Regions from separate parts of the Rhodococcus triatomae genome, predicted to be linked through region 3. Evidence: riboswitches for the same ligand, from Rfam matches in the RefSeq annotation. Region 3 holds a riboswitch; each other region holds the start of a gene.

Region 1 (7,534 bases), 1.2 Mb from region 3:
CGCGGCCAGCCCGTGCGGGCGGTGCCGGGGAATCGCCCGTCCGAACCGGGTGACCGTCCCGGATTTCGGGGTCACGAATCCGCACGCGACGTTGAACAGGGTGGTCTTGCCCGCGCCGTTCGGACCGATCACGCCCAGGACCTCGCCGGGCCGTACGGACACGCTGACGTCGGACAGGGCGACGATGCCGCCGAAGGCCACGGTGATCGAAGACAACGCGAAAAACCGATTCGCTCGAGTCCGGTTCGGGTTCGGACATGGGGTCACTCCTCGTCTCGGGACACGCTCCGCATACAGAGAGTTGACACTCGCCTCAGGTGGGTGAGCGCTTGCTTAGTGTGCTCGACGTAGGTTGTGATGTCAATCACGAATCGACACCGCAGGTAGTGTGCGAGGTGCATCGGCGGCGGTGCGGCGACCTACGTACGCGGGGAGAGGATCACGATGGGAGCAACACCTGCCGACACCACCTCCACGGGATCGGCACCGGAGACCTCCGAGGAGGCGAGCTCCGAGGACCGGCTACTGCGGGCGGCCACCGACCTGTTCTCCGATGTGGGATACGAGGCCACCCGTACCCGCGACATCTCCACCCGCGCGGGCATGAGTCCGGCGGCGCTCTACGTGCACTTCCCATCGAAGGAAGAGTTGCTGTTCCGGCTCATCCTTCGATCCACCGAACGCTCACTCGCGATCGTCACGGACGCGGTCGAGGCCCACACCGAGCCGGTCGATCGGATCCGGGCGCTGGTCAGGGAGTTCAGCAAGGTACACGCCACGAAGTACCAGCGGGCCCGGATCGCGCAGTACGAACGCCGGCATCTCACCCCCGAGCACCGCGAGGCGGTATCGGAGATCCGACGGCAGATCCGCCTCGTGACACTGCGCGAGTTGCAGGCGGGAATCGATCGTGGCGACTTCCTGGTGGACGATCCGCGAGTCGCAGGCCTGGCGATCATGTCGCTGTGTGCCGACATCTGCCGCTGGTATCGGCCGGACGGCGAGTTCACTCCCGACGAACTCGGCAACATCAACGCCGATCTGGTGCTCCGGATTCTCCGCGTACCCGGCTACTGAGCCGGCCCCTTCCGTACCTCCACGCGAAGACCCCCTGCATTTCCCCAGGCAGGAGACCGGCAACCCGCAGCAGGCACACCTTGCGGAGCCAGGACTTGTGCAGTTGAACAAGTGTCCGTATAAATACTCTGTGATGTGACACACCTCACTTCCGGCGCGGGGCCGGGGGTGATCTCGCTCATCGAACGGAGTCGTTCATGTCCTCAGCTCAACGCGCCCTCTCACCCCTCCGCCGGGGTGCCGCGGCGTTGTCCGTCGCGGCCCTTCTCACCGGCGGTCTCGCCGTCGGAAGCGGTGTCGCCGCCGCCGACACGGCGTGCGGAACCTCCGCCACCCGGGTACAGAACGGGGCGGCAGGACTGGTCGGGATCCAGCTGACCAAGGAGGTCCTCGGCGACGGCACGGTCGCGCCGGGCGGCACCGTCACCTACCGGACGACGGTGTCCACGGCCAGGGGTGTCCCACCGCTGCTGCGCGGAATCGCCGACTATTCGCCGCCCGGATTCGTCGTCGAATCCGCCACGGTCAACGGATCCGCCGTCACACCGGCGGTGAACGTGGACACCCGCAAGGCGTCGGTGAGCTCCGGGCTGGGCTGGCTCATCAATGGCAGCAACCGGGCGGTCTTCGAGATCACCTACCGGGTTCCGGCCAACGCACAGGTCGGCACCGTGCACGACAGCGGCGCCGCCATGACACCGGATCTCTGGGGCGAACAGACCTGGAATCCGATCGGAGTCTGCACGACGATTCGCGGCAAGAATGCCGGCGAGGCCGTCGTCGGCAGTGTCGAGGGCGCCGGATTCGGCTCGTCCGGACCCATCGCCAACGGGTCGTCCGGATCGTCGATCATCAACGACCCGAGTGGATTCATCGCCGACATCATCACCCAGGTGATCAGAAACGGGAGCTGACACCCGCTCCACCCCAACCGAAACGACCTCGACCCCCACCGGGTCGGGGTCGTTTCGCATGCGACGTGCGGCTTCGGTTTGGACACCAGGCTGATTCAAATTGTCGACGTGCCACCCGATGCTGGTCTAGCGTTCGGAACGCCATCCAGAGCGGCCGAGAGACCTGGCTCGTCGACGCCGCAGCAACCCTCCCGTTCTCGGGTGCGGGTGCTACCGCCGGGACCGATGGAACGACTCGCGATCGTCTGACCCCGAAAGGCCTGGATCGATGCCTGCCCACTCTGGTGTTCCGACATGAGCGCCCCGACCGAGACCCGCGCGGATCACGGTGTCACTCGAGGCGACGCGGACCTCGTCGTCGCCCGGACCCGGCACCCCTGGCGCTGGGCGCTCAGCGCGCTGGTCCTGGTGCTCGGGGCGCAGTTCGTCCACGGTCTCGCCACCAACCCGGGATGGGACTGGCCCACGTTCGCGGAGTACTTCACCGCCGATTCCGTGCTGCGCGCACTGTGGATGACGGTCAAGCTCACGGTGTGGGGAACGCTTCTCGGATTCGGTCTCGGCGTGCTCGTCGCCCTCGGGCGCCTGTCGAGCAGCATTGTCCTGCAGACGATTTCCTGGCTCTACATCTGGGCCTTCCGATCGATCCCGCTGATCGTCCAGTTGCTGTTCTGGTTCAACATCGCCTACCTGTACCAAACACTCTCGGTAGGTATACCTTTCGGACCGGCATTCTTCGAGTTCGAGGTGGGCGGAGTGATCTCCGGGTTCACCGCCGCAGTGATCGGTCTCGCCCTGCATCAGGCCGCCTACTCCGCGGAGATCATTCGCGGCGGGATCATCTCCGTCGATCCCGGGCAGGTGGAAGCAGCCAAGGCACTCGGCATTCCGCGCCGCAGGCAGTTCCTGAAAATCGTGCTTCCCCAGGCGATGCGGTCCATCCTCCCGAACGCAGCCAACGAAGTGATCAGCCTGTTCAAGGGCACGTCGATCGTGTCCACGATGGCCATCGCCGAGTTGTTCTATCAGGTCCAGGTGATCTTCGGACGAAACGGGCGCGTCGTCCCCCTCCTCATGGTGGCGACCGTCTGGTACATCATCCTCACCACCGCACTCTCCGTCGTCCAGTACTACGTCGAGCGCCACTACGCCCGGGGCTCGGCGCGGGCTCTCCCGATGACCCCGCTACAGAAGATCCGGGCACGGTTCGCCGAGATCGCCGAGCGCGGCCCCGCCCTCCCGCGGGGAGGTGGCACGCGATGACGGACGAGAAGAGCACCGCCCCTTCCACTGCCGCCGCCCCGGCGCTCGCTGTCGACGTGCGCGGGGTACACAAGTCCTTCGGTTCCCTGAAGGTTCTCGACGGCGTCGACCTCCAGGTGGGAACCGGAGAGGTCACGGTCATTCTCGGGCCCTCGGGATCGGGGAAATCCACTCTCCTGCGCACGCTCAACCACCTCGAGAAGGTGGACCGGGGCACGATCCGCGTGGGCGGCGACCTGATCGGGTACCGCAGGCGAGGCAACAAGCTCCACGAACTGCGCGAGACGGAGATCCTCCGCCAACGGTCACGGATCGGGTTCGTCTTCCAGAACTTCAATCTCTTTCCACACCTGACCGTTCTCGAGAATGTCGTCGAGGCACCCGTATCCGCACAGCGTCGGCCGCGCGACCATGTCGAGCGCGAGGCGATCGCCCTCCTCGAGCGAGTCGGCGTTGCCGACAAGGCACACGACTATCCACGCCAGCTCTCCGGCGGACAGCAGCAACGAGTCGCCATCGCGCGGGCTCTCGCCCTACGGCCCACGGTGATCCTGTTCGACGAACCGACGTCGGCACTCGACCCGGAACTCGTGGGCGAAGTCCTCGCCGTGATCCGGGGGCTCGCCGAGGACGGCACGACGCTCGTGATCGTCACCCACGAGATCGGGTTCGCCCGCGAGGTCGCCGACACGGTGATCTTCATGGATCACGGCGTGATCGTCGAACGCGGGACTGCCGAAGACGTGCTCGACGATCCGCAACACGCACGTACCCGCGCCTTCCTGGCCAGCGTCCTGTGACCTGGTCGATCACCCCGCCCACACCCCACCACGAGAAGGTCACGATGTCCCTACTGCACCGCCCCATCACGTTCCGCCGGCCGACGTCACCGCCCCGACACGCCAGGGCACTGATCGCCGCGCTCTCCACCACCGCGCTCCTGGCCGTGGCCGCGTGCGGCTCCGACGCAGAGGCCGGTTCGGCTGCTTCCGATACGGCTGCCGAAGGATACAACCTCACCGCGGACCAGGATCGGATCACGACGGACGAGGTCCCCGAGATCGCGGCCAAGGTGCCGCAGGCCATCCGCGACAAGGGCACCCTCGCGGTCACCGGGGCAGCAGGATCCGTTCCCCCGCTTCGCTTCTACGCAGAGGACGACAAGACCATCATCGGCTCCGAGACCGACTTCGCGTACCTCATCGCGGACGTCCTCGGCCTCGAGGTCGAGCTCACCGCCGCGGATTGGGCACAGAACTTCGTCCGCATCGACTCGGGGGCCGCCGACGTGTTCATCTCCAACGTCACGGTCACCGAGGAACGCAAGGAGAAGTACGACTTCTCGACGTACCGCCTCGACAACCTCGCTTTCGAGGTGAAGAAGGACAGCGGCATCGTCGTCGAGGGCCCCGAAGACGTCGCGGGCCTGAAAGTGGGCGTGAGCTCGGGAACGAACCAGGAGGCCATTCTGGTCGCCTGGAACGAGCGGAACGTGGCCGCAGGTCTCGAGCCGGCCGAGATCCTCTACTACCAGAACGCTTCCGACTACTACCTGGCGCTGGGATCGGGACGCATCGACGGGTACTTCGGGCCGAACCCGGCGTCCGCCTTCCATGTCGCCCAGTCCGGTGAATCGGAGATCGCGGGGACCTTCTCCGGCGCAGGCGAGGACCTCCAGGGTGAGATCGCGGTGCTGACCAAGAAGGACAATGGTCTGATCGAAGCGATCAACGAGGCGATCAACCATCTGATCGACAACGGCACCTACGCAGAGGTTCTCGACAGGTGGGGCATCTCCAACGAGGCCGTCGAGGTTTCGGTGATCAACCCGCCGGGGCTTCCGAAGCAGTAGTTCGACATGACCGGAACCGAGCGACTACAGGTGCGTTTCGTGTGGCAGGACGACCCGACCGCCCGGCCGAGGAGATCGGCCCGCATCCGTTCGAGAAGTACCTCTGAACCGGGAGCCGGACACCCATTCGGCCTGGAGACGTCGGTCGCGACTACTACTGCCGCGACTACTCCTGCTCGGCGCGCTGCCGTTCTTCTTGAACAGCTGCCTCGGCGCGCGCCTTCTCCGCAGCGGCCTCCTTCTCGGCGACTTCCCGCTGCGCGTCGGCCTTGTCCTGTTGAGCCCGGCCTTCCCGTGTCAGCTCGTCGTCACCCGCGACGGCACCCGCGACCTCTTTCGCCTTACCCTTGACGCCTTCCACGACGCCCTTGACTCCCTCGGTGGGACCCGAATTTTCCTCCGGCACAGAGCGACACCTCCTCGGTCTGGTTCGGTCGGACAGTCTGTCGTGCGCGTGGCACGCCTCTCGACTACCCGCGATCGAGCGCACCGAAACACCGAGGCAGCACCATCGCCCATATCTCGAGGTCATCGACTCGATCCTCCGACGGGAGGGCGAATACGGCCTCCTCCGGCGTCACTACGCTGTCGTTGTGAAGACGCTCTCGAACGTGTCGGTGATCTCGGTGCTGTGTGCGGTGTCGATCTGGCTGTTCGTAGCGCCACAGCTGCTGATCGGCGGCGTGATCGAGCTTCGGGCGCCCGTGGAGTTGATGGTCGTGCTCCCGACCCTGGTGGGGTTGGTCTGCGCACTGGTAGGGGTCCTCGCCGGAGCGCCGGGACTGGTCCGTCGCTCCGATGCTCGCAGCGCGCCGAGGATCGTGATGACGTTCGGCCAGATCTCGACGGTCACGCTGGCAGTCGTCATCGTCGTGTGGTCGCAGACCCACCGCTCGACCGGATGGGAATTGCTGGCACTGCCCGCATCGCTGATGTTCGGGCAGATCGCGGTCGCAGCGGGATTGATCCTCGCGATCGCCCGCCGACGCCGGCACACCGGCTACGGCGACGACCCGTCGCGCCCGGCACACAGTGATCGGTGAACCGCCTCGGTGTGCTCGCCGAGACGAGGCGGGGGAGTCCGGTATCGAACCGGGGTCGATCCCAGTCGAATCGGGTTGGCCACCTGACGAACCGAGTCCTCGCCCTCGCGTCCGCCGACCTCCACCACCGGTGCGAGGCCCAGCCGTTCGGCGAGCGCGACGGCCCCGGCGATGTCGTTGACGGGACCACAGGGAACACCGGCCCGGGTCAGCGCCTCGAACCAGTGATCCGCCGAGTGCGCGGACAGGGCGACGACGAGTTGGTCCCGCAACTCGTCCCGGTGCTCCACGCGCCGAGCGTTGGTCTCGAACCGGGGGTCGTCGGCCAGATACCCGAGGCCGAGAACCTCAGCGAGCGAGCGGAACTGGCGATCGTTTCCGACGGCGAGCACCAACGGCCGATCGGCGGTCTCGTACAACTCGTACGGCGTGATACTGGGATGTCGGTTTCCCATCGCCGCCGGCACGACCCCGGCCGCGACGTAGGACGAGGACTGGTTCGTGAGCGCGGCCAGCAGCGACGACAGCAGGTTCACCTCGACCCGCTGCCCCTGCCCGGTGCGCTCCCGGTGGCGCAGCGCGGCAAGAATACCGACCGCCGCATGCAACCCGGTCACGACATCCACCATCGCGACACCGACCTTGGTCGGGGTGTGCTCGTCCGGCCCGGTGACACTCATCAGCCCACCCACCGCCTGGACCAGCAGGTCGTAACCCGGGAGGAGATTCGCTCCACCGAACCCGGTCACCGAGCAGTACACGATGCCCGGATTGTCCTGCCGCACCGCGTCGTACCCCAGTCCGAAGCCTTCCATCGTGCCGGGAAGCAGGTTCTCCACCACCACGTCGGCGCGGGCCACGAGTGCACGGGCCGACGCGAGGTCACGTGGATCGCGCAGGTCCCACGCGGCCGACTGCTTGTTGCGGTTGACCGACTGGAAGTACGTCGACTGCTCCGCGGACCACGGCGGGCCCCAGTGACGCGTGTCGTCTCCGTGCCCGGGCCGTTCGATCTTCACCACTTCAGCACCGAGATCGGCGAGCAGCATCGTCGCGTAGGGAGCTGCGAGGACGCGTCCGAAGTCGGCGATCAGCACCCCGTCGAGCGCGCCGGCGCCGGTCACCGGAACGCGGCTTCGCCGGTGAGTGCGCGGCCGATCGTGAGCTGGTGCACCTCCGAGGTGCCCTCGTAGGTGAGAACGGACTCGAGGTTGTTCGCGTGCCGGATGACCGGGTACTCGAGGGTGATTCCATTGGCGCCGAGGATGGTTCGGCATTCGCGGGCGATGGCGATGGCCTCGCGCACGTTGTTGAGCTTGCCGGTGCTGACCTGCTCCGGCCGGAGCGTACCGGCGTCCTTGCGGCGACCGAGGTGGTACGCGAGC
Region 2 (7,534 bases), 590 kb from region 3:
GAGTGATCGCCCCGAATCCCTCGGTGACCGCGTATCGCCCCGGCTTGATGTCTTCGGGCACCTTCCACACGCCGGCAGTGCTGTACGGATCGTGCGGCGGGACCACCTCTCCCGTGTAGGCCGCTGTCGGTGGTCCGGATCCGGCATCGCTGCTGCTGCACCCGATCGTCAGCGCCAGGATCAGACCCAGTCCGAGCGCTCCGGCGACGATCCCCAGCCAGGCGCTGTTCTTCCTCATGTGGCCTTCTCCTTCTTCGGTGTGCGGTGGGTGTCGCAGACCCGGGCCTTCTTCTCGGTAGCGACGGACACCTCGGGGCACCCTTCGACGTGGCACGCCCGCTCGATGACCCACCGGTGGACGATGACGGTTCCATCGGAGAGGGCGGCTTCGACTTCGAGGCTGGTGACCTTCTGGTCGAACTTCCGAAAGATCCGCAGGTTCACGTCGACAGACGGAAAGTCGGCCCGGACGTAGTTGCAAGTCTGGCGGATATAGTCTTTCGCCTGCTGTTGGTCGACGCCTTCGAGATCGCATCCGAAATCTTCTTCGGGGCGATCACCGATCGTTTGAAACCAGCGAACCCGGGAGTCGAGTGGCATCGCGCTTCTCCTGTGTGACGGGCATCACAGAGCGTATCGTTCACCAGGTCGAAAGGGTTAGCCGTGAACGTGTGGAACTTCTGGGAAATCATCCTGACCTCGATCTCCGGGTGGTTTGCCAGCTGAGAAGTTATTCCTCAATGGTGATCACCATGAACGGCGTCCCGTTCTCGCGCAGCTCGGCGACGAGGGAGTCGGCGCCGGGCACGAGCTTGTCCTCGTGGACCAGGACTCCGTCCATGTCCATGAGGTAGGTCCAGCCGGGGCGTTCCTCGTCGTCCGTCACCCTGCCAGGGCGCTGGCAGTGTGACCGGTCAGGCCAGTAGTCGCCACAACCCGACGAGGCCGACGACCACGATCGTCGCTCGCAGTGCCGCGGGGGACAGTCGCCGCCCGTAGCGGGCGCCGAGGACCCCGCCGACCACCGATCCGACGGCGATGAGCCCGGCCGCCTGCCAGTTGATCCGGTCGCCCGCGACGACGATGTAGGCCGCCGCGGCCACGATGTTGACGACGAGCGCGAGCAGATTCTTCGCGGCGTTCATCCGCTGCACGGACTCGGGCAGGATCGCACCCATCACGCCCATGAGCAGGATGCCCTGGGCCGCGGTGAAATAGCCGCCGTAGACACCGACGGCGAAGGTGCCCACGGTGAGGAGCAGCAGCCGCGTCCGGGACAGCGGCAGATCCTCGCGGGCACCGACCCAACGCTGAATCCGCGGCTGCAACACCACCAGGACGAGAGCGACGACGAGTAGTGCGGGCACGACGCGCGCGAAGACCGTCTCCGGCAGGTGCAGCAGCAGCCACGCGCCGCCGAGTGCACCGAGCAGCGATGCCGGGATCTGCCACTTCAGTCGCGAGCCCTGACCGGCGAGCTCGCGCCGGTACCCCCAGGTTGCGGATATCCCGCCGGTCACGAGCCCGACGGCGTTCGACATGGTCGCGGTCACCGGCGGCACCCCGAACGCGACCAGGGTGGGAAACGTGATGAGGGTGCCGCTGCCGACGAGGGCATTGATCGCCCCGGCGCCGAGGCCGGCGAGCACGATCACCAGCGATTCCCACCAAGTCATCACAGCGACGTTACCGGCCCGTCCCGAGTAGGTGACGGACGGGTGAGAGGCCCATCGAACACCATTCGCGGCCCGTCGTCACGGTTTGAATTCACCCAGATTCTATCGGCTAAATCATTGCGGGAGTGAGTGTTTGACGAGTTGACGACCTGGCCGGCCGGGCCTAGAGTTCGGGTTGCCATCCAGAGCGACCGAGAGACCTGGCTCGTTGACGTCGCAGCAACCCTCCGGACTTCGCGCATTCGCCGCGGGGATTCGGGTGCGGGTGCTACCGCCGGGATCGATGGGAAGGAAATCGTTGTGAACTCTCGTGCGTGTTCGTGCGCCCGCCCCGCCGTGTCGGGGGTGTATTCGTGAAGTTCCTGCTGATGAGCCTGATCGTGCACAGGCCGGATCCGGTGACGGGCGAGAAGCAGTCCACCTCCGAGAGGCTGCGCGAGGTGGTCGATGCCGCCGTGCTCGCCGAGGAACTGGGATACGACGGGTTCGCGGTGGGTGAGCGGCACGAGCATCCGTTCCTGTCGTCGTCGCCGCCGGTCGTGCTCTCGAACATCGCGGCACGCACCGAGACCCTGGCGCTCTGGACCGCGGTCACCACGTTGAGCCTGCTGGATCCGGTGCGGGCGTTCGAGGACTACTCGACGCTCGACAACCTGTCCGGTGGTCGGCTGCAGCTGATCATCGGCAAGGGAAACGGCACCGCGCAGGCCGAGTTGTTCCACGTCACCCCGGACGACCAGTGGGAGCGCAATCGCGAGGGGTACGAGTTGCTGCGGCGGCTGTGGGAGAGCGAGGACGTCACCTGGACGGGACGTTTCCGTCCCCCGCTCGAGCACGCGGTGACTCTTCCGAGGCCGTTGCAACCGCGGCTGCGGATCTGGCACGGCAGCGCGACCAGCCGCGAGTCCGTGGACCTCGCCGCTCGGTACGGGGACCCGCTGTTCTCCGCCAACGTCACGAATCCGATCGAGCCGTACGCGGAACTCGTCCGGTACTACCGGGAGCGGTGGGTCCACTACGGCCACGACCCGGTCGACGCCCTCGTGGGAGCCGGTACCGCGGGCTTCCACGTGACCGAGAACTCGCAGGACGCGATCGACGCGTGGCGGCCGATCCACGCTGCCCAACTCGACTTCGCCCGCGGGCACGGACTGCCCGTCGTGTTCGAGACGGTCGAGGACTTCGTCGAGCGCAGTTCGGCTCTGATCGGGAGTCCGGAACAGGTGATCGACAAGGTGCACCGCTACCACGAGCAGTTCGGTCACGAGGTGATCCATCTCTCCGCCGAGCGCAACGGTCTGCCCGACAAGGAGCATCGCCGCGGCCTCGAGCTCTTCCAGTCGAGTGTGGCTCCGGTGCTGCGCCGGGACCTGCCGAGCCGGCCACTCGGGGCGGTCGGCCGATGACGAGCGAGGGCTTCACCGGAGCCTGGGCGCGCAGGCACGTCGACCTGGGCCGGCTGTCTGCGTCGATCTGTCGACGCTGACCCGCGTCTCGCCGCACCGTTCCCCCTTCCCGATCCTTCCCATCGAGATCACGGAGATCCCTGTGTCCCACACGTCCTTGCCGTCGCCGCTTCGCCGAACCCGCGTCGGAGGTGTCGTCGGCGTCGCGGTGCTGGCTGCGACCCTCGCCGCCTGCGGCGGAACCGATTCGGGAAGCGCCGCCGCCGGCCCCGCCCAGCCCGGTGGCACCCTGCGCTACGGCCTGTCCCAGGCTCCGACGTGCGCGGATCCCGCCCAGTCGGGAACCAACCAGACGATCTACGTCACGCGTCAGGTCGTCGATTCGCTCACCGACCAGGACCCGGACACCGGTGAGCTGACGCCCTGGCTCGCCGAGAGCTGGGAGGTGAACGAGGACGCCTCGTCCTTCACCTTCCGTCTCCGGGAGGGAGTCACGTTCAGTGACGGGACGCCGTTCACCGCCGACTCCGTCAAACGCACCTTCGACTCGATCGCCGACACGCTCACTGCCGCGAAGGCACCGCTCGGCGCGAGCTATCTCAGCGGGTACGCGGGCACCACCGCAATCGACGACACCACCGCCCAGGTCGATTTCGACGCTCCCAACGCACAGTTCCTGCAGGCCTCGTCCACTCCCCAGCTGGGAATCCTCTCGGCCGCGACGACTGAGCTCACCGCGGAGGAGAGGTGCACCGGCGACATCGCGGGAACCGGGCCGTTCGTGTACGAGGACTATCAGCAGGACCGGTCCGTGACGCTGGCCAAGCGCGCCGGATACGACTGGGGCTCGGAGGTGTTCGGCCACGAGGGCGAGGCCTATCTGGACCGGATCGAGTTCACCATCGTCCCCGAATCCGGCGTGCGCACCGGCTCTCTCGCCTCGGACCAGCTGGACGCGATCAGTGATGCGCTCCCGCAGGATGCGCCGCAGATCGAGGCCGTGGGTGGACAGATCCTGACCATCTCGAACCCCGGCACTCCCTTCGGATTCCAGCCGAACATCGCCGAGGCGCCGCTCGACGATCCCGCTGTCCGCGCCGCGCTGGTCTCCGCGATCGACCGGCAGGAACTGGTCGACACCGTGCTCGGACCCGATTTCGAGCCCGCGACCAGTACCCTCGCGAGCCGGACCCCGGGCTATGTCGCACTCGACGACGTCACGTTCGACCCCGACCGCTCGAACACTCTGCTCGACGAGGCCGGCTGGACACTCGGTCCGGACGGGATCCGCGAGCGCGACGGACGCCCACTCGCCTTCCCGGTGATGTTCAGCTCCGTCTTCGCCGGTAACCAGGCGATTCTCGAACTGGTGCAGCAGCAGGTCCGCAACGTCGGCATCGACCTGCAACTGGATCTGGTGCCCACCCCGGAGACGCAGGCGCGGCAGGCCTCGAAGGACTTCGTCGCCACCTACTACAACAGCACCCGCGCCGACGGCGACATCCTGCGCACGTCGTTCGGGCTCGACCAGCGCAACCTCAACAACCGCGGGCCCGTCCCGGACCTCGACGAGGCTCTGGCGGGACAGCTGACCACCATCGACGCCGACGAGCGCAACGAGATCCTCGCTCGCGCGCAGCAACTAGTCCTGGACAACGGGCTGTGGATCCCGACGGTCGAGCTCTCCCAGGCCATCGGGGCGGGACCGCGCGTGCAGGACCTGAAGTTCGAGGCGTCGTCGCGGCTCCAGTTCTTCGACACCTGGATCAGCGAGTAACGGCGATGACCCGCTACCTGGCACTTCGATTCGCGCAGGCGCTCGGCGTCCTGTGGGCGGCCTTCACCGTGTCGTTCGCGGTGCTGTACCTGCTGCCCTCGGACCCGGTGAGTATCGCGGTGGAATCGGCGGGCTCGGGACAGGCCGTCGACCCCGCGGCCATCGCCGAACTCCAGGCACGCTACGGCCTGGATCAGCCGGTGTGGGTGCAGTACTGGACCTCGCTCAGTCACGCCGTTCGCGGTGACTTCGGGTACTCGATCGCCACCGGCCAGTCGGTGACGGCGGCCATCGGGGCGGCGATCCCGAGCACCCTCGCGCTCGCCGGCACCGCGCTGGTACTGGCCGTCCTGTTCGGTGCGTCGGTGGCGATACTCGCGACATACACTCGGGTTCGGTGGCTGCACAGCCTGCTGCTGTCGCTCCCGCCGTTGGGTGTGGCGGTACCGACCTTCTGGGTGGGCCTGATCCTGCTGCAGGTGTTCTCCTTCCAGCTGCGGATCTTCCCCGCTTTCGGCGATGCCACCGCCTCGGCACTGGTCCTCCCGGCAGTGACGCTGGCCTTGCCGACCGGGGCGGTCATCGCCCAGGTGCTCGCCGCGAGCCTCACCACCACCTGGCGGCAACCGTTCATCGACACCGCCCGGGCCAAGGGGGCGTCGCGCTGGCACATCCAGATCCGGCACGCGCTGCGCCTGTCGAGCATTCCGGCGTTCACCATCGCCGGTGTCCTCGTCGGCAACCTCCTGGCCGGTTCCGTGGTGGTCGAGACGGTCTTCTCCCGTGCCGGGGTGGGACGGCTGACGCAGACCTCGGTTCTCGCCCAGGACATCCCGGTGGTGCAAGGCATCGTCGTCTTCACGGCCGTCGTCTACGTCGCGGTCAATCTGATCGTCGACCTGCTGTATCCGCTGATCGATCCGCGCATCGTGGACGGCAGGCGCCGCAAGGACGAGTCGGACGCGGATGACCTCGTCGACCGTGAGGTCGACTCCGCGGGAAGGGAAGTCCATGTCTGACCTGCTGGTTCGAGAACCGGTCGTCGGCGGTACGGGCCCCGCCGAGCCCGACGCGGCGCCGGGACGGGCCGGGCGCCGTGGCATCGCTCGGACGGTGCGCCGGAACGGGGTGGTCGCGGTCTCGGCGTTCGTCCTGCTGCTGGCTGCCGGCTTCGCGCTCTTCCCTTCGTTCTTCGCGTCGGGGGATCCCCTCGTGGGGGTCCCCGCGGACAAGTTGCAGCCGCCGAGCGGTGCACACTGGTTCGGCACCGACAACATCGGCAGGGACGTGTTCACTCGCGTGGTGCACGGCGCGGGCCTGTCGCTGACGGCGACGCTCCTCGCCGTGACCATCGCACTCGTCGTCGGTTCGGTTCTCGGCCTGCTGTCCGGGGCGATCGGCGGTGTCGTCGACGCCGTGCTCATGCGGGTGGTCGACGTCATGCTGTCGATCCCGACGTTGCTGCTCTCGCTCGCTCTGGTCACCGCCCTCGGATTCGGCACGGTGAACGTTGCGATCGCGGTGGGAGTGTCGCTCATCGCGAACTTCGCCCGGGTGATGCGCTCGGAGGTACTGCGGGTTCGCCGGGCACCGTACGTCGAGGCCGCCGTCGCCTCGGGGGTGCGCTGGCCGGTGGTCCTGACTCGGCACGTCCTGCGCAACGCGTACCCGCCCGTCATCGCCCTGGCCGCCGTCGAGTTCGGTATGGCCGTGCTCGCGGTGTCGTCCCTGAGCTTCCTCGGGTTCGGTGCCGTTCCGCCCACCCCGGAGTGGGGGTCGTTGATCTCCGAGGGGCGCAACTATCTGGCCACCGCCTGGTGGATGACCACCCTTCCCGGGCTCGTGATCGTTGCCGTGGTCCTCGCGGCGCACCGGCTGGGACACGCAATCGACGAGAGGGACGGCCGATGAGCAGCAGACCACTGCTGGAGGTTTCGGGGCTGTCCGTCCACTACCGCACCCGTGACCGTGACGTGGCGGCGACGTCGCAGGTCGATCTCACCGTCGGCAGGGGAGAGGTGGTGGCACTCGTCGGCGAATCGGGATCGGGGAAGTCGACCACCGCACAGGCCATCATCGGAGTGCTCGCCGGTTCCGCCCAGATCACCAGGGGCACCGTCACCTTCGACGGCCAGCGTATCGACGGCCTCCCCGACCGGGCGCAGGAACGGTTGCGCGGCCGCCGGATCGGTTTCGTCCCGCAGGATCCGGCCGCGGCGCTGAACCCGGTGCTCCGCATCGGTGAACAGGTTGCCGAGGTACTCCGTATCCACGGCCTCGCGGACCGTCGCTCGGCGCGGGTCGAGGCGATCCGGATTCTGCGTGAGGCAGGTATCGACAACCCGGAAACGCGGGCCCGGCAGTACCCGCAGGATTTGTCCGGTGGCCAGCGGCAGCGGGTCCTCATCGGGATCGCGCTCGCCTGCAATCCGGATCTCGTCATCGCGGACGAGCCGACCAGCGCACTCGACGTCACGGTGCAGAAGCGCATCCTCGACCATCTGGATGCCCGCATCGCCGAGCATCACACCGCCGTTCTGCTCATCACCCACGACCTCGGGGTCGCTGCGGACCGCGCCGACCGGATCGTGGTGATGAAGGACGGGCGTGTGGTCGAGACCGGTCCCACCGGTGAGGTTCTCTCCCGTCCGCGTCACGAATACACGAGGACGCTG
Region 3 (7,534 bases):
GGTCGGCCGCGGCCGCCTCTGCCGCCGTGTCACCCAGATGGGCGGCGAACGATTCCATGAATCGTTCCTTCTCGTCCTGCCGGGGTGTCTGCGCTTCCCCCGAGGGCAGGTAGAGGCTCGCCACGGTCAGGTCACCGAAATCCGCCTCGAGGTAGCGGCCGGCTTCCGCGAACTCGTCGTCGCCGTGGCCGATCCGGACCGCGTCGGCCGGCTCCCTGGACAGCACGGCGACACCGTTGCGGCCCTTGGCCGCCGGCTCGGCGGACACGACGTGCCAGCCGCCGTCGAGGGACGGCGCGAGGGTGTCGCGCAGTTGCTCGTCACTGGCCCGCGTCTCCTGCAGGCACACGACGTCGGCCTCGGTGGCTCCGAGCCACTCGACGAGGCCCTTGCGGGCGGCGGCGCGGACGCCGTTGACGTTGACCGTGGAGATGATGTGCGACACGGCCGGGACCCTAGCGGATGCTGCCGACACGGGCCGAGCGGCGCTCGACGAGCACCGCTACGACGAGGACGACGAGACCTCCCGCGGCGAGCACCGCGCCGACGGCGGCCGGGGCGCGATAGCCGAAACCGGCAGCGATGACGACGCCACCGATCCAGGCCCCGAACGCGTTGGCCAGGTTCAGCGCGGCGTGGTTGAGGGACGCTGCGAGGCTCTGCGCGTCCGCGGCGACATCCATCAGCCGCGTCTGCAGCCCCGGCACCATCGACGCTCCGGCTGCGCCGATGAGGAACAACCCGAGCAGCGCGGTCACCGGGTTGCCGAGCGCGAAGACGAAGGCCACCAGGAGGCAGGTGAGGGCACCCATCGAGACGAACAACCCCGGTACGAGTGCCCGGTCGGCGAGTGCACCGCCTGCGAAGTTGCCCGCGACCATGCCGACGCCGTAGATCATCAGCGCGACGGGAATCATCGATGCCGACAGCCCGGACACGTCGGTCAAGGCTGTCGAAATATAGGTGTATACGGCGAACATTCCGCCGAACCCGACCATGCCGACCGCGAGGGTGAGCAGGACCTGGGGGCGGCGCAGCGCCCCGAGTTCGGTACGCGGCCGGGTCAGGGTCATCCCGCGGAGGGCGGGGACCCACCGCCAGATCGCGGCCATGGTGACCAGCCCGATGATCGCGACGAGCGCGAAGGCCGCGCGCCATCCGAAGTGCTGGCCGAGCCACGCCGCCACCGGAACCCCGATCACGTTGGCCACGGAAAGACCCATCATCACCAGAGCGACGGACTTCGCCCGCTTGCCCGGCTCGGCGATGTGCGCGGCCGCCAGCGCCGCGAGACCGAAGTACGCGCCGTGCGGGAACCCGGCGAGGAACCGGGCCGCGATCAGCGTCTCGTAGGTCGGGGCGATCACCGATGCCGCGTTCCCGAGCACGAAGACGGCCACCATGCCGAGAAGCAGCGGCTTGCGCGGCAGCCGCGCGCCGAGTACCGCGATCAGCGGCGCACCGACGACGACGCCGAGCGCGTACGCGGAGATGGTGTGGCCGGCGACGGGCTCGGTGACCGACAGTCCGGCCGCGATCTCCGGCAGCAATCCCATGGCCACGAACTCGGTGGTACCGATACCGAATCCGCCCATCGCGAGGGCGATCAGCGCGAGCATCCGGTGCGACGGATGCAGCGACGGGGTGCCTACGCGCCCGGCGGGCTGGGTCGTGGTCGTCACTGTCACCGTTTCTCTCGTTGCTGGTGGTTCCCGTGGGGCCGGTCTGCTGATCGACGTGCGCAGCCGACGCGCCCGGAGCAGACTCGAACCATGGCAGTCGAGATGCGCACCGAACTCGCCGGTCTCCGCAAGAGCGCGCGCTGCGAACCCACCCCGAAGCGCGTCCGGGTGCGGTCCGGTGACGCGACGATCGTCGATTCGACGAGCGCGGTCCTCGTCTGGGAACCGCAACAGCACGTGCCGTCCTATGCATTCCCGACGGGGGATATTGCGGCGGACCTCACTCCCCGGACGCACACCGCCCGGGGTATCGAGTTCGATGTCGTCGTCGGCGGGCTGCGCGTCGGCCAGGCCGTGCGCCTCGCGGACCCCGGGCTGCAGGAGTACGTGCTGCTGCACGTCGACGACGGCCGGTGGTACGAGGAGGACGACCCGATCGACGGGCACCCGCGCGATCCGTTCCATCGGATCGACGTCCGCAGTTGTTCCCGGCTGCTGACGATCGGATGCGACGGCGAGAGGATCGCCGAGTCGGCGGACCACCGGATGCTGTTCGAGACGGGCTTCCCGTTCGCCCGGTTCTATCTCCCCGTCGAGCACGTCCTGATCGAGCTCGTCCCGAGCGCCACCCGGACCTGGTGCCCGTACAAGGGCGAGGCCACCTACTTCGACGCCCACGTCGGCCGCGGGGTGCTGCGCGACGTCGCCTGGAGCTATCCCACCCCGTTCGACGAGTCGCGGGCGATCACCGGGCTCGTGGCGTTCTACCAGGAGAAACTGGACGTGCGTCTCGAACGTCGGTAGACGTCGTCGGACACGGCGAACGGGCGGCTCCGCGGGCAGCGGCATCGCCGCGCCGGGAACCGCCCGTCCGTGGTGCGCTATCGGTTCGAGAGCGCCTTCTGCAGATTGACGTCGAGTGCTCCCAGGAACTCCTCGGTGGTGAGGTAGCCCTGGTCGCCGCCGACGAGCATCGCGAGATCCTTCGTCATCTGCCCGCCCTCGACGGTCCGGATGACGACGTCCTCGAGATCCTGGGCGAACCCGCGCACCTCGGGGGTGTTGTCGAGCTTGCCGCGGTGGTCGAGGCCACGGGTCCAGGCGAAGATCGACGCGATCGGGTTGGTCGACGTCGGCTTGCCCTGCTGGTGCTGACGGAAGTGGCGAGTGACGGTGCCGTGTGCGGCCTCCGCCTCGCAGGTCTTGCCGTCCGGAGTCAGCAGCACCGATGTCATCAGACCCAGCGAACCGAAGCCCTGGGCGACGGTGTCCGACTGGACGTCGCCGTCGTAGTTCTTGCAGGCCCAGACGTAGCCACCCTCCCACTTGAGCGCAGAGGCGACCATGTCGTCGATGAGGCGGTGCTCGTAGGTGAGCCCCGCAGCATCGAACTCGGCCTTGAACTCGGTCTCGTAGATGTGCTGGAAGATGTCCTTGAACGCACCGTCGTACGCCTTGAGGATCGTGTTCTTCGTCGACAGGTAGACCGGGTAGTTCTGCTGCAGGCCGTAGTTGAGCGACGCGCGAGCGAAGTCCTCGATGGACTTGGTGAAGTTGTACTGCCCCTGGACGACGCCACCCGCCTCGGGGAAGTTCACCAATTCGTGCTCGATCGGCTCGCTGCCGTCCGCGGGGGTGTACGTGATGGTCACCGTGCCCGGTCCGGGGACCTTGAAGTCGGTGGCGCGGTACTGGTCGCCGAATGCGTGACGGCCGATGATGATCGGCTTGGTCCAGCCGGGAACCAGGCGCGGGACGTTGGAGATGATGATCGGCGCACGGAAGATCGTGCCGCCGAGGATGTTGCGGATGGTGCCGTTCGGGGACCGCCACATCTTCTTGAGGCCGAACTCCTCCACCCGGGCCTCGTCGGGGGTGATGGTCGCGCACTTGACACCCACACCGTGCTGCTTGATGGCGTTCGCGGCGTCGACCGTCACCTGGTCGTCGGTGGCGTCGCGGTACTCGATGCCGAGGTCGTAGTAGTCGAGATTCACATCCAGATACGGATGGATGAGCTTGTCTTTGATGAACTGCCAGATAATGCGTGTCATCTCGTCGCCGTCGAGTTCTACGACGGTGCCCTCAACCTTGATTTTGGACATGGGTGCTTCGCGTCCTCCTGAGTTTCCTGGGTCGCTGTAGGAAGTTTCCCTGGTTGCACGACCACGAACGCACTTTGTGGGTGAGTCCGCGAACGATTCGATTATCAAAGCTAGCCGGTCGGGGTCGACCTCGGCGAGACCGGTCCCAAACAAGACAAGCGTACTGCTATGTCCGGAAACTTCAACCGGCGGGGCATGGAACAGGTTACTACCAATGGGTAACTTTCCGCAGATGGAAGGCGTGTTCGGTGCCGGTTCGGGCGCTCGGTCGACAGCGGTTAAGATCGACGGAGGTCATGAGCGTCAGCATCGAGCCCCGGCTGGCTGGCCGGCAACCCTCCACCGCGGTGGGGTGCCCCGGGTGATGACCTGGTTCCCCGATCACAGGGTCGGGAGACAAGCGCGGATCCACGTGGAGGTGTCAGCCATGAGTTGCCCGTCGGCCCCGAATTGCCTGTCGGCACCGCATCGCCTGTCGATACCGCATCGTCTGTCGACACCGCATTGCTCGCCGTGGACGAATTGCCACTGTCGTAGGTAGTCGCCAGTCCAGACCACTGCAGGCAGCCGCACGACGCGCACCCACCCCGGAGCATTCACCATGACCGAGAACTGGTCGTTCGAGACCAAGCAGATCCACGCCGGACAGACCTCCGACGCCACCACCAAGGCCCGGGCGCTGCCGATCTACCAGACCACCTCGTACACGTTCGACAACACCGATCACGCGGCGGCGCTGTTCGGGCTGGCGGAGCCGGGCAACATCTACACCCGCATCATGAACCCCACCCAGGACGCGGTCGAACAACGCATCGCCGCCCTCGAAGGCGGAGTCGCGGCACTGTTGCTCGCGTCCGGACAGGCAGCGGAGACCTTCGCGATCCTCAACATCGCCGGATCCGGCGACCACGTCGTCTCGAGTCCGCGGCTCTACGGGGGCACCTACAACCTCTTCCACTACACGCTGCCGAAGCTCGGCATCGAGGTCTCGTTCGTCGACGATCCCGACGATCTCGACCAGTGGCGCGCGGCCGTCCGACCGAACACCAAGGCGTTCTACGGCGAAACCGTCTCGAACCCGATGAACGACGTACTCGACGTCCCCGGGATCGCGGAGGTCGCGCACGCGCACGGGCTGCCGCTCGTCGTGGACAACACCGTTCCCACGCCGTACCTGATCCGTCCGCTCGAGCTCGGTGCGGACATCGTGGTCCATTCGGCGACCAAGTACCTCGGCGGACACGGCACCGCGATCGCCGGGGTGATCGTCGACGGCGGCACCTTCGACTGGACGGTCCGGGACGAGGAAGGCCGGGACCGATTCCCCGGCTTCACCCACCCGGACCCGAGCTATCACGGAGTGGTCTTCGCCGAGCTCGGGCCTCCCGCGTTCGCGCTCAAGGCCCGCGTCCAGTTGCTGCGCGATCTCGGCTCCGCGGTCTCACCGTTCAACGCGTTCCTCATCAGCCAGGGCATCGAGACCCTCAGCCTCCGCATGGAGCGTCACATCGCCAACGCTCAGGCCGTCGCGGAGTTCCTCGAAGGGCAGGCCCAGGTCACCTCGGTGAGCTACGCCGGGCTCGAGTCGTCACCGTGGCACGCACGCGCACTCGAGCTCGCCCCGAAGGGCACCGGCGCGATCGTCGCGTTCGAACTCGCCGGCGGGCTGGAGGCAGGCAAGCGATTCGTCGACGCCTTGACGCTGCACAGCCACGTCGCCAACATCGGGGACGTGCGTTCGCTCGTCATCCACCCGGCATCCACGACACATTCGCAACTGTCCGCGCAGGAGCAACTCGCAGCAGGCGTCACCCCCGGCCTGGTGCGCCTGGCGGTCGGGATCGAGGGCATCGACGACATCCTCGCCGATCTGCGTTCCGGACTGACGGCGGTCGGATCTTGACGGCGACATCGGTGCACGAGCTGCTGCTTCCCGACGGCCGGCTGAGCACCGTCGACATCGGCCCGGTCGAACTCGAGAGCGGATCCACCGTCGAGTCCGTGTCGCTCGCGGTCCAGCGCTGGGGCGAGCTCTCCCCCACCCGCGACAACGTGGTGCTGGTCGAGCACGCGCTGACCGGCGACTCCCACGTCGTCGGACCCGCCGACGACGTCCACCCCTCCCCCGGATGGTGGGAGGGCATGATCGGCCCCGGCGCGCCGGTCGACACCGACGAGTGGTGCGTCGTGGCCGTCAACGTCCTCGGCGGCTGCCGCGGATCCACCGGCCCCGGCTCGCTCGCACCGGACGGCCGTCCCTACGGCAGCCGATTCCCGTACACGTCGATCCGCGACCAGGTCACGGCCGAGCGCATCCTCGTCGATCTCCTCGGGATCGACCGGCTCGCGGCGGTGGTCGGCGGCTCGATGGGCGGCATGCGCGCGCTCGAGTGGGCCGTCACCCACCCCGACCGGGTCTCGGCCGCGCTCGTGGTGGCCGTCGGCGCCCGGGCCACCGCGGACCAGATCGGCACCCAGACCACCCAGATCGCGGCGATCACCGGGGACCCGGACTGGCAGGGTGGCGACTACTACGGCACCGACCGCGCGCCCCGCGTCGGGCTCGGCATCGCACGCCGGATCGCGCACCTGACGTATCGCACCGAGCACGAACTGGACAGCAGGTTCGCGAATTCCGCCCAGGACGGCGAGGATCCCTGGGACGGCGGTCGCTACTCCGTGCAGAGTTACCTCGAATACCAGGCCGACAAGCTCGTGAGCCGTTTCGACCCGGGGACGTACGTCCTGTTGAGCGAGGCGATGAACCGACACGACGTCGGCCGTGGTCGCGGTGGGATCGCCGCCGCGCTGGCGCGGATCACCGCGCCCGTCATCGTCGCGGGCGTCGATTCGGATCGGCTGTATCCCCTGAGGTTGCAGGAGGAGCTCGCCGAACTGATCCCGACGAGCGGCGACCTTCGCGTGCTCGAGTCCCGGGACGGCCACGACGGCTTCCTCACCGAGGCCGAGGCGATGGCCGAGTTGCTGGGCGAGACCATGACACTCGCGCGCGCGGGACGTTAGCGCCGGGGCGAGCCCGCTGTTGCCGCGTCCGGCGAACGCCCCGCTCCCGCGATCAGCGCCCTTCGATCAGGCTCCCGGCCCTCGGCTGAACCGGCCCTTGCGACCACCGGCCTATTCGAGGCGCGAACTCGCCTCGTATCGGCGACTGGATCGGACCCGGGCACCGCATCGGGTCGTGCACCACTCCTGGTTCCGGCGACGCGGAACAAAGAACATCCCACAACTGGGCGCGTCACACAGTCGCACCGCGAACTCGTTCGTCGAGCCGATGAGCCGCAGCGTCTCGCGTGCCACTACCGCATCGGGCGGGCAGTCCGCGCGATCGACGTGACGGACCACGCCACCCTCGTCCATTTTCAGAACCACGGGAGCACCCTCCGCGAGAGCGTTGAGGCGAATCCTCACCCGCGCCGGTACGTTACCCGACTCGCCAACTACGACAAGCGACTCCCGGACGAGAGACCTCCACTCGACAAGCTGATCCGTCGGTACGTCGGCGATGCGACGGTCGACAACCGAACGCCATCGGTGCAGAAGTCGGGCATCGGTGAAGAAGTCCACGTCGGGACGAGTTCCGGCGTTGCGAACGATCGTGTTCGCGAGATCGAGTGCACAGTTCTCACCGATCCACGGCATCTCCTCCAAGTCGCGAATCACCACACTCACACTAACGGTTTCAGCCGAACGAAACCATGATACTGTCTCGCTCACGGTTTTGATGGA
Region 4 (7,534 bases), 1.9 Mb from region 3:
GCAGGAGCCTGGCCCCCGCCACCGAGATCGCCATCCGGCCGAGTGGTGTGAGGAAGGCGACGAATGCCACCAGCACGATCCACCACGACAGTGTCGGCGCCCACGGGACGGGCGCGAACCACGCGAGAATGTTGTTGGCGATCGCCAGCCATGTCACCCATTGCAGGCCGGTGAGCGTCACCAGCGGCACGGTCGCCGCGAGTTGCGCCCACTGACCGGCCCGCGGTGTGGGGACGACCGTGCGCGGTTCGACGGCCGCGGTCGGTGCGAGTTCGTCCAGGTAGTCGGCGAGCGCACCCAGTCGGGGCCGGTCGTACAACTCGGCGACGGTGACCTCCGGGAACCGTTCGCGCAGCGCGGTGACGAGCTGGGCCGCCGCCAGCGAACCCCCGCCGAGTTCGAAGAAGTCGTTCTTCGGTCCGCTGATCCGGGCACCGAGGATGTCCGCCCACAGGCCCGCGACCCACGTCGCGGTCTCGCCGAGTCCGAGCGCGTCCATCGAGTCGTCGTCCGCACCGGGAAGCGGCCACGGCAGCGCGTCGCGGTCCACCTTCCCGGACGTCCGGGTCGGTAGCTCGTCGACGAGCGCCAGCCGGGGAACCAGCGCGGCGGGCAGGTGCTCGCCGAGCGCGGCGTGCGCGGCGACGAGGTCGAAATCGGGGTCGGTGCCGGCCAGGTAGCCGATGAGCACCTGGTGGCCGGCGCCGGTCCGGCGGACCGCGGCCGCGGCGCCCGCGACGCCGGGAAGATTCTGCAGGGCATTGTCGACCTCGCCCAGCTCGATGCGACGTCCGCCGAGCTTGACCTGGTCGTCGGCGCGGCCCTGGAACCGCAGGCCGGATCGTTCGAGCCGGACCAGGTCGCCGCTGCGGTACGCGCGGTCCCAGCCCAGCGACGGCATCGGCGCGTACTTCTCGGCGTCCTTGGCCGGATCGAGGTAGCGAGCGAGACCGACGCCACCGATCACCAGCTCGCCGACCTCGCCCTCGGACACCGGCGCACCGTCGGCATCGACGACGGCCAGGTCCCAGCCGTCGAGGGGGAGGCCGATGGTGACCGGCCCGGTGCCGTCCAGCAGCGCACCACACGCGACGACCGTCGCCTCCGTCGGTCCGTACGTGTTCCACACCTCGCGGCCCGGCGTGGCGAGGCGCTCGACCAGTTCCGGCGGGCACGCCTCGCCACCGAAGATGAGCAGCCGCACAGCCTCGAGCGCCTCGGCCGGCCACAGCGCCGCCAGGGTCGGCACCGTCGACACGATGTTGACGTCCCGGGTGACGAGCCACGGGCCCAGGTCCATCCCGCTGCGCACGAGCGAGCGCGGCGCCGGAACCAGGCAGGCGCCGTGGCGCCAGGCCAGCCACATCTCCTCGCACGAGGCGTCGAAGGCGACCGACAGCCCGGCCAGGACGCGATCCCCGGGGCCGATCGGGTTCTCGCGCAGGAACAGTCGAGCCTCGGCATCGACGAAAGCTGCGGCATTGCGGTGGGTGACCGCGACGCCCTTCGGGGTTCCCGTCGACCCCGAGGTGAAGATGATCCACGCGTCGTCGTCGAGGGAGGGCGGGCGCACGTCCGGGGCAGTGTCACCGTCGGCCGTGTGATTGCCTCCGGTTCCGGTCTCGATCCCGCTCCCGGTGATGATCGCGGCGACACCTGCCTCACCGAACACCAGTTCGGCGCGCTCGTCGGGATCGTCGGCATCGACGGGGACGTACGCGGCGCCCGCCGAGAGCACCGACAGGATCGACACGTACAGCCGGTGTGAGCCGGACGGCATGCGGATCCCCACCCGGTCCCCGGCGCCGACCCCGGCCTCGGTCAGCGCCTGGACCCCGAGATCGATCTCGTCGAGCACCTCCCGATAGGTCAGCTCGAGCGTGCCGTCGTCGATCGCGACCGCGTCCGGATCCGCCTCCGCGCTCGCTCGGAAGATGTCGACGAGCGTGCGTGCGGGAGGTGCGAAGGAGCCCCGCAGCAACTCCTGCGGGACCTGCTGCGACGGGACCTGGTCCGTCGGCGACTGAAGAGACAATCGACTTCCTTCACTGGAGACGCACTGGGCGTTCACGGCAGACACTGGGCGACAGGGTTGTCGCCTGCGACCGGCAGCCGCGTTCCGTGGTTATCTCACGGTTCGGTAACCGGACGGTGAACGAGCCCGAGAACTCGTCCTCCTGGTTCATTCTTCACCCGTCACCTGTCCCGTGCCCGCTGTGTGTCGATGTGCAGGGTGTGTCGAAGTGAGTGTGCCCACTTCGTCGTCTGGGTAGAGGGCGCTGCGCCCTCCGGTCGGGACGGGGATTCTCGACACGACGAGGCGAAAGCGGAGGAGGAAGCCGTGAACTATCTGGCATTGCTGATGGGTGAGGAAGAGGGTCCGGAGTGGGTACCGGGGACCCCCGAGTTCGAGGCCTCGGTGGCCCGGCACGAGGCGTTCTGGGAGCAGTCGCAGTCCGCGATCGTCGGCGGTGGCGCCCTGCACCCGACGTCCGAGGCGGTGACGATCCGGAACGACGGGCACGGGCGACTGGTGACGGACGGCCCGTTCGCCGAACTGGCCGAGGTGATCGGTGGCTTCTACGTCCTCGAGGCCGACGACCTCGATTCGGTGCTGGAGCTGGTCCGGGCCATCCCGGACACGGCCTCGGGGCACACCGAGGTGTGGCCGTTGGCGGAGTGGTCGCCGGCCTCGGACACGTCGGGGCTGTGGCTGGCGCTGATCCGGGAACCGGCGGCCGACGCCACCCCGCCGGGCACCGCCGAGTGGGAGCGCGGGGCAGCCGAACACCGCGAGTTCGGGGAGTGGGCCGGCGACGCGATCCGAGGCGGCGGCGCGGTGTACCCACCACGCGCGGCAACCACGGCGAGCGTGCGGGACGGGGAACTGCTGCTCAGCGACGGCCCCTACACCGAATCGGTCGAGGTGGCCAACGGCCTGTACGTGCTCCGGGCGCCGGACCGCGACACGGCGGTGTCCCTCGCCTCTCGGATCCCGCTGGGCGAACGGGGCTGTGTGGAACTGCGCCGAATCGTCGACGAGACCGGGTGAGGCGATGGGCACGGGCGGGAGTCGTCTGCCTTCCGGCGACCCGGATCCGGCTCGGATCTTCCGGCAGGAGTTCGGGCGGTCGGTGGGTGCGGTCACCCGGATGTGCGGCGATCTGTCCCTGGCGGAGGACGCCGTGCAGGAGGCGTTCGCCGAGGCGGTCCGCCGGTGGCCGGAGACAGGTGTGCCGGAGCGGCCCGGTGCGTGGATCACGACAGTGGCACGCAACCGCGCTCTCGACCGCCTCCGCCGGGAATCGGGGAGGGCGGGCCGGGAGAGGGAAGCGATGACGATGTGGCCCGCCCCCGACCCCGAACCGGAGCCGGGATGGACCGTCCGCGACGACCAGTTGCGCCTGCTGTTCACCTGCGCGCATCCTGCGCTGTCCCCGGCCTCACAGGTGGCGCTGACACTGCGACTGGTGTGCGGGTTGGGGACGGGGGAGATCGGCCGGCTCCTGCTGTCCGCGGAAAGTTCGGTGGCGCAGCGGATCAGCCGTGCCAAGGCCAAGATTCGCGAGGCGTCGATACCGTTCCGGGTGCCGCCCGATCACCAGCTGCCGGAACGGACGGAGCAGGTTCTGGCGTGTATCCACCTCGTGTTCACCGAGGGATACGCCGCCACCGCCGGAACGGTCCTCGTGCGCGACGAGCTGTGTGACGAGGCGATCCGGCTCGGAAAACTGTTGTGCGAGTTGATGCCGGACGAATCCGAGGCGTGGGCGCTCCTCGCGCTCATACAGTTCCAGGACAGTCGTCGCGGTCAGCGGGTGGACGTCCGCGGTGACGTCGTCCCGTTGGAAGAGCAGGACCGCAGCCGGTGGGACCGGGCCGAGATCGGTGCCGCGATCGCCTGTCTGCGAGCGGCGTCGCGCCGTGGTGCCGGGCGCTACGGTGCGCAGGCCCGGATCGCCGCGGTGCACGCCCTCGCGCCGTCGTGGGAATCGACCGACTGGGCGGCGCTGGTCGACGCGTACGACGCACTCCTCGGCTACGGCGACTCGGCGGTGGTTCGACTGAACAGGGCTGTGGCACTGGGGTTTCGGGACGGGTTTGAGGCGGGAGTCGCGGAGGTGGACCGGTTGGAGTCGGCGCGTTCACCGCTACCCGCGCACGCGATGTCCGCCGTCCGTGCGGACCTGTTGCGCCGCGCCGGACGGCTCGAGGAGTCGCGAGTGCACTACCGGAACGCGATCGCCGGAACGGTGAACGAGAATCGGCGGCGATTCCTGGAACGCCGCCTGGCCGAGGTGAGCCGCGAGTGAGCGGACGGGGGGTTTGACAGCGCGCCGGACTTCTGCCAACCTCTCTCACAGGTCATGAGTACCAGCATCAAGCCCCGGCTCGCTGGTCGGCAACCCTCCTCCGCGGTGGGGTGCTCCGGGTGACGACCTGGCTGCGGCTCAGCAGAGCCCGGCAAGCGCGGACTCCGAGGTGATCCACGTCCCATTTCCGTGGGCGCTGCCGTTCCCGACGAGTCCCTGACCACGAGGGATTTCGACATGACTGCTGTACTGGATCGCTGCACCACCGACATCGCCCCGCTCGCCGAGGTCTCGGGCACCTGTGTGCCGCTCCCGAGTGGCGCACAGTGCCGCTACGCGAACTTCGACTACGCGGCCAGTGCCCCGGTGTTGGCGCAGGTCGGCGCCCGGATCGGGGAACTGGTCCCCACCTACGCCAGCGTGCACCGCGGCGCCGGATACGCGTCGCAGGTGTCGACCGACGCCTACGAGCAGGCCCGCGTCGCGGTCGCGGAGTTCGTCGGTGCCCGCACCGGGGGAGGCCCCGGCGACGACGTCGTCGTCTTCACCCGCAACACCACCGACTCGCTCAACCTGCTGGCGGCGTGCGTGCCCGGTGACGTCGTCGTCCTGGACGTCGAACACCACGCGAACCTGCTGCCGTGGAAGAACTCCCGGGTGGTGGTCGCCTCCGACACGATCGAGGAGACGATCCGCTCCCTGGTCGGCGAACTCTGCTCCCGCCCGGCCGCTCTGCTCGCGGTGACCGGCGCCTCCAACGTCACCGGCGAGATCCTCCCGGTGGCACGGCTGGCCGAGATCGCCCACGCCTGCGGTGCCCGCATCCTGGTGGACGCTGCCCAACTCGCTCCGCATCGTCGGATCGACCTGGCGGCGAGCGGGATCGACTACCTCGCCTTCTCCGGACACAAGCTCTACGCACCGTTCGGTGCCGGCGTGCTGGTGGGTCGGCGTGACTGGCTCGATGCCGCGGCGCCGTATCTCGCCGGCGGGGGTGCCGTCCGCGACGTGACCCTGGACCACACCGAGTGGGCGGCGTCGCCGGCCCGGCACGAGGCGGGCACGCCCAACCTGTTCGGTGCGGCCGGACTCGCGGCGGCCTGCGAGGCCCTCACGGATATCGGGTTCGACGAGATCACCCGGCACGAGGCGGCACTCACCGCGCAGCTCACCGAGGGATTGCGCTGCATCGACGGTGTGCGTCTGCTCCGGCTGTGGAGTGATGCCGAGGACTCTGTCGGGATCGTCACCTTCACCGTCGACGGCGTCGCGCCGCGCGAGGTGGCCGCCTACCTGGCCGACCACGGGATCGGAGTCCGCGACGGCAGGTTCTGCGCGCACCCCGTCCTGAATCGGCTCGGCCTGCCGGGCGGCGCGGTGCGTGCCAGCCTGGGGCTGGGCACCGGGTCGGAGGACGTGCGGCGGCTGGTCGACGCCCTCGCCGAACTGGCGACCCGCGGCGGCGCGCACGACGGTGCCGAGCGGGTGACCGGCGGCACTCCCACCGGCGGCGAAACGCGCTAGCATGGGCCGCATGACATCACGGACCGAGAGCGCGGAGCGCGCTCTGTGGTGCCGTCGGCACGTGGATCTGTGCCGTACCTCGTCGGGTATGTGTCCGAACTGACCGATTTTCCGTCAGCGTCGTTCACCTACACATTCCTCGAGGAATCCCCATGTCGCACACCTCTCTCCGTACCCGTACCTCGCTCCGCCAGTTGCACGTCGCAGTGGAGCTGGCGGGCTCCGGTCACCATCCCGCCTCGGCATCGGCCGTCGGCACCCGTCCGGTGATCGGCCCGGACTACTGGCTCGACCTCACTGTTCCCGTCGCCGAGAGCGAACGTCTCGACCTGTCCGCCTACCCGCGCCACGTCGTGCGGATCCGGGCAGCCGACCTGCGTGAGGCTCAGATCGAACGAGCCCGCATCCGCACCGAACTCGCCGACGACGGGCGGGACCCCGACGACGTCACCGTCCTCGTCGATCTCGAGGTCCTCATCGCGGCGGACGCGCGCAGCGCCCGCAGGGAACTGGCCCGGTTGGACTCCGAATGGGGCGCACCGCGCACCCCCGTCTCGCTGCAGTACGTCGGCACTCCGCTCGGTCTCGCCGGGCTGATCGCCGACATCACCGCAGCCGGTGTCGCGGACGGCGTCACCCTGCTTCCGCTCACCCTTCCCGGGGTGCTCGAGCAGGTCGTCGACACCACCTTGCCGTGGCTGGAGAGCCGCGGCCTGACCACGACATCGGAGGCCGTCGATCAGGCGTTGCGTAGCTTCGGGCTGGCGCCGCGCGAACGCGAACTGGCGTCCTGAGCCGGAGCGTTCCGGTCCGCCCGGCCGGATCTGTTCGGTCAGAGCTCCGTCGGTTTGTGATAGCGACCCCGGTGATAGAGCAGCGGGGCAGACGCGGTCTCGTCCTCGTCGTCGGAGTGGACGCGGGTGACCAGCCCGACGACGAGGGTGTGATCGCCCACGGGGATCAGCTGGTCCACCTCCGCTCGCAGCCAGCTCGGGGTGCCGTGCAGCACGGGCTCGCCGGTGTCCAGCCGCCCCCACAGTGATTCGTCCGCGAATCGCTCGGCCGCGCTGCGGGAGAATCGCTGGGCGAGATGTTGCTGGTGTTCACCGAGAAGGTGGACGACCAGTGAGCGCGCCCCGCGCAGCGCCCCGATACTCGACGACGTCTCGGCGATGTTGAACGTGACCAATGGAGGGTCCAGCGACACCGAGGCGAACGACGTCGCGGTGAATCCGACCGGCCCTGCGCCGGCGTCGAGGGTCACGATCGTGACTCCTGCCGGATGGCGTCCGAGTGCTGCCCGGTAGTCCTCGGCGCTGATCCCGTTGGTCATGATTCCCCACTATAGAGGCGGGGAGTTGCCGGGACCGGTGTGCGTCAGTCGACGTCGATCGCGAGCCCGGCGGTGATCCGCAACAGTTCGGGGAAACTGGTGCGGAAGACGGTCTGCGGGTGACCGGCCGCCGCCCAGAGTTCCGGGTACCCGGCGAGGGCATTGTCGAGATACGTCGGCAGATTGGTGGGGTGGCCCACCGGGGCGACCCCACCGATCGGCTGGCCCGTCACTGCGCGCACCACGTCTGCGGGTGCCCGCGTCAGTGTGCCCTCGAGACGCTTTCCGGTGCGTTCGAGATCGACCTGGTGTCCACCCGAGACGAGGAGTAGGACCGGGTCGTCGTCGAGGAGGAACACCAGCG

What was found. Region 3 has a riboswitch for S-adenosylmethionine ahead of G4H71_RS17390 (bifunctional o-acetylhomoserine/o-acetylserine sulfhydrylase). Riboswitches for the same ligand answer to the same signal wherever they lie in the genome.
Region 1: it holds a riboswitch for S-adenosylmethionine, as region 3 does, so the genes downstream of both, G4H71_RS11300 (amino acid ABC transporter permease) here and G4H71_RS17390 (bifunctional o-acetylhomoserine/o-acetylserine sulfhydrylase) in region 3, are expected to answer to the same signal.
Region 2: it holds a riboswitch for S-adenosylmethionine, as region 3 does, so the genes downstream of both, G4H71_RS14490 (LLM class flavin-dependent oxidoreductase) here and G4H71_RS17390 (bifunctional o-acetylhomoserine/o-acetylserine sulfhydrylase) in region 3, are expected to answer to the same signal.
Region 4: it holds a riboswitch for S-adenosylmethionine, as region 3 does, so the genes downstream of both, G4H71_RS07975 (aminotransferase class V-fold PLP-dependent enzyme) here and G4H71_RS17390 (bifunctional o-acetylhomoserine/o-acetylserine sulfhydrylase) in region 3, are expected to answer to the same signal.

What each region holds. Positions count from the first base shown of each region.
Region 1 is NZ_CP048814.1:2,404,075-2,411,608, reverse strand. Features, by position in the region: gene G4H71_RS11315 (ABC transporter ATP-binding protein) at 1-216, opposite strand, end outside; gene G4H71_RS11310 (TetR/AcrR family transcriptional regulator) at 445-1,077, shown strand; gene G4H71_RS11305 (hypothetical protein) at 1,275-1,991, shown strand; SAM riboswitch class I at 2,130-2,223, shown strand; gene G4H71_RS11300 (amino acid ABC transporter permease) at 2,286-3,254, shown strand; gene G4H71_RS11295 (amino acid ABC transporter ATP-binding protein) at 3,251-4,054, shown strand; gene G4H71_RS11290 (ABC transporter substrate-binding protein) at 4,099-5,106, shown strand; gene mbp1 (microaggregate-binding protein 1) at 5,273-5,512, opposite strand; gene G4H71_RS11280 (hypothetical protein) at 5,700-6,149, shown strand; gene G4H71_RS11275 (CaiB/BaiF CoA transferase family protein) at 6,107-7,273, opposite strand; gene G4H71_RS11270 (acyl-CoA dehydrogenase family protein) at 7,270-7,534, opposite strand, start outside.
Region 2 is NZ_CP048814.1:3,060,761-3,068,294, forward strand. Features, by position in the region: gene G4H71_RS14470 (hypothetical protein) at 1-238, opposite strand, end outside; gene G4H71_RS14475 (hypothetical protein) at 235-600, opposite strand; partial or broken gene G4H71_RS14480 (HAD-IIA family hydrolase) at 743-847, opposite strand; gene G4H71_RS14485 (sulfite exporter TauE/SafE family protein) at 915-1,676, opposite strand; SAM riboswitch class I at 1,852-1,966, shown strand; gene G4H71_RS14490 (LLM class flavin-dependent oxidoreductase) at 2,030-3,082, shown strand; gene G4H71_RS14495 (ABC transporter substrate-binding protein) at 3,225-4,859, shown strand; gene G4H71_RS14500 (ABC transporter permease) at 4,865-5,878, shown strand; gene G4H71_RS14505 (ABC transporter permease) at 5,871-6,770, shown strand; gene G4H71_RS14510 (dipeptide ABC transporter ATP-binding protein) at 6,767-7,534, shown strand, end outside.
Region 3 is NZ_CP048814.1:3,646,515-3,654,048, reverse strand. Features, by position in the region: gene G4H71_RS17410 (exodeoxyribonuclease III) at 1-445, opposite strand, end outside; gene G4H71_RS17405 (MFS transporter) at 456-1,619, opposite strand; gene G4H71_RS17400 (DUF427 domain-containing protein) at 1,773-2,486, shown strand; gene G4H71_RS17395 (NADP-dependent isocitrate dehydrogenase) at 2,564-3,787, opposite strand; SAM riboswitch class IV at 4,080-4,196, shown strand; gene G4H71_RS17390 (bifunctional o-acetylhomoserine/o-acetylserine sulfhydrylase) at 4,389-5,690, shown strand; gene metX (homoserine O-acetyltransferase MetX) at 5,687-6,811, shown strand; gene G4H71_RS17380 (CGNR zinc finger domain-containing protein) at 6,923-7,534, opposite strand, start outside.
Region 4 is NZ_CP048814.1:1,699,969-1,707,502, reverse strand. Features, by position in the region: gene G4H71_RS07990 (Pls/PosA family non-ribosomal peptide synthetase) at 1-2,035, opposite strand, end outside; gene G4H71_RS07985 (YciI family protein) at 2,342-3,052, shown strand; gene G4H71_RS07980 (RNA polymerase sigma factor) at 3,057-4,313, shown strand; SAM riboswitch class IV at 4,364-4,477, shown strand; gene G4H71_RS07975 (aminotransferase class V-fold PLP-dependent enzyme) at 4,551-5,837, shown strand; gene G4H71_RS22875 (putative leader peptide) at 5,839-5,940, shown strand; gene G4H71_RS07970 (LLM class oxidoreductase) at 5,990-6,631, shown strand; gene G4H71_RS07965 (flavin reductase family protein) at 6,670-7,170, opposite strand; gene G4H71_RS07960 (YbaK/EbsC family protein) at 7,215-7,534, opposite strand, start outside.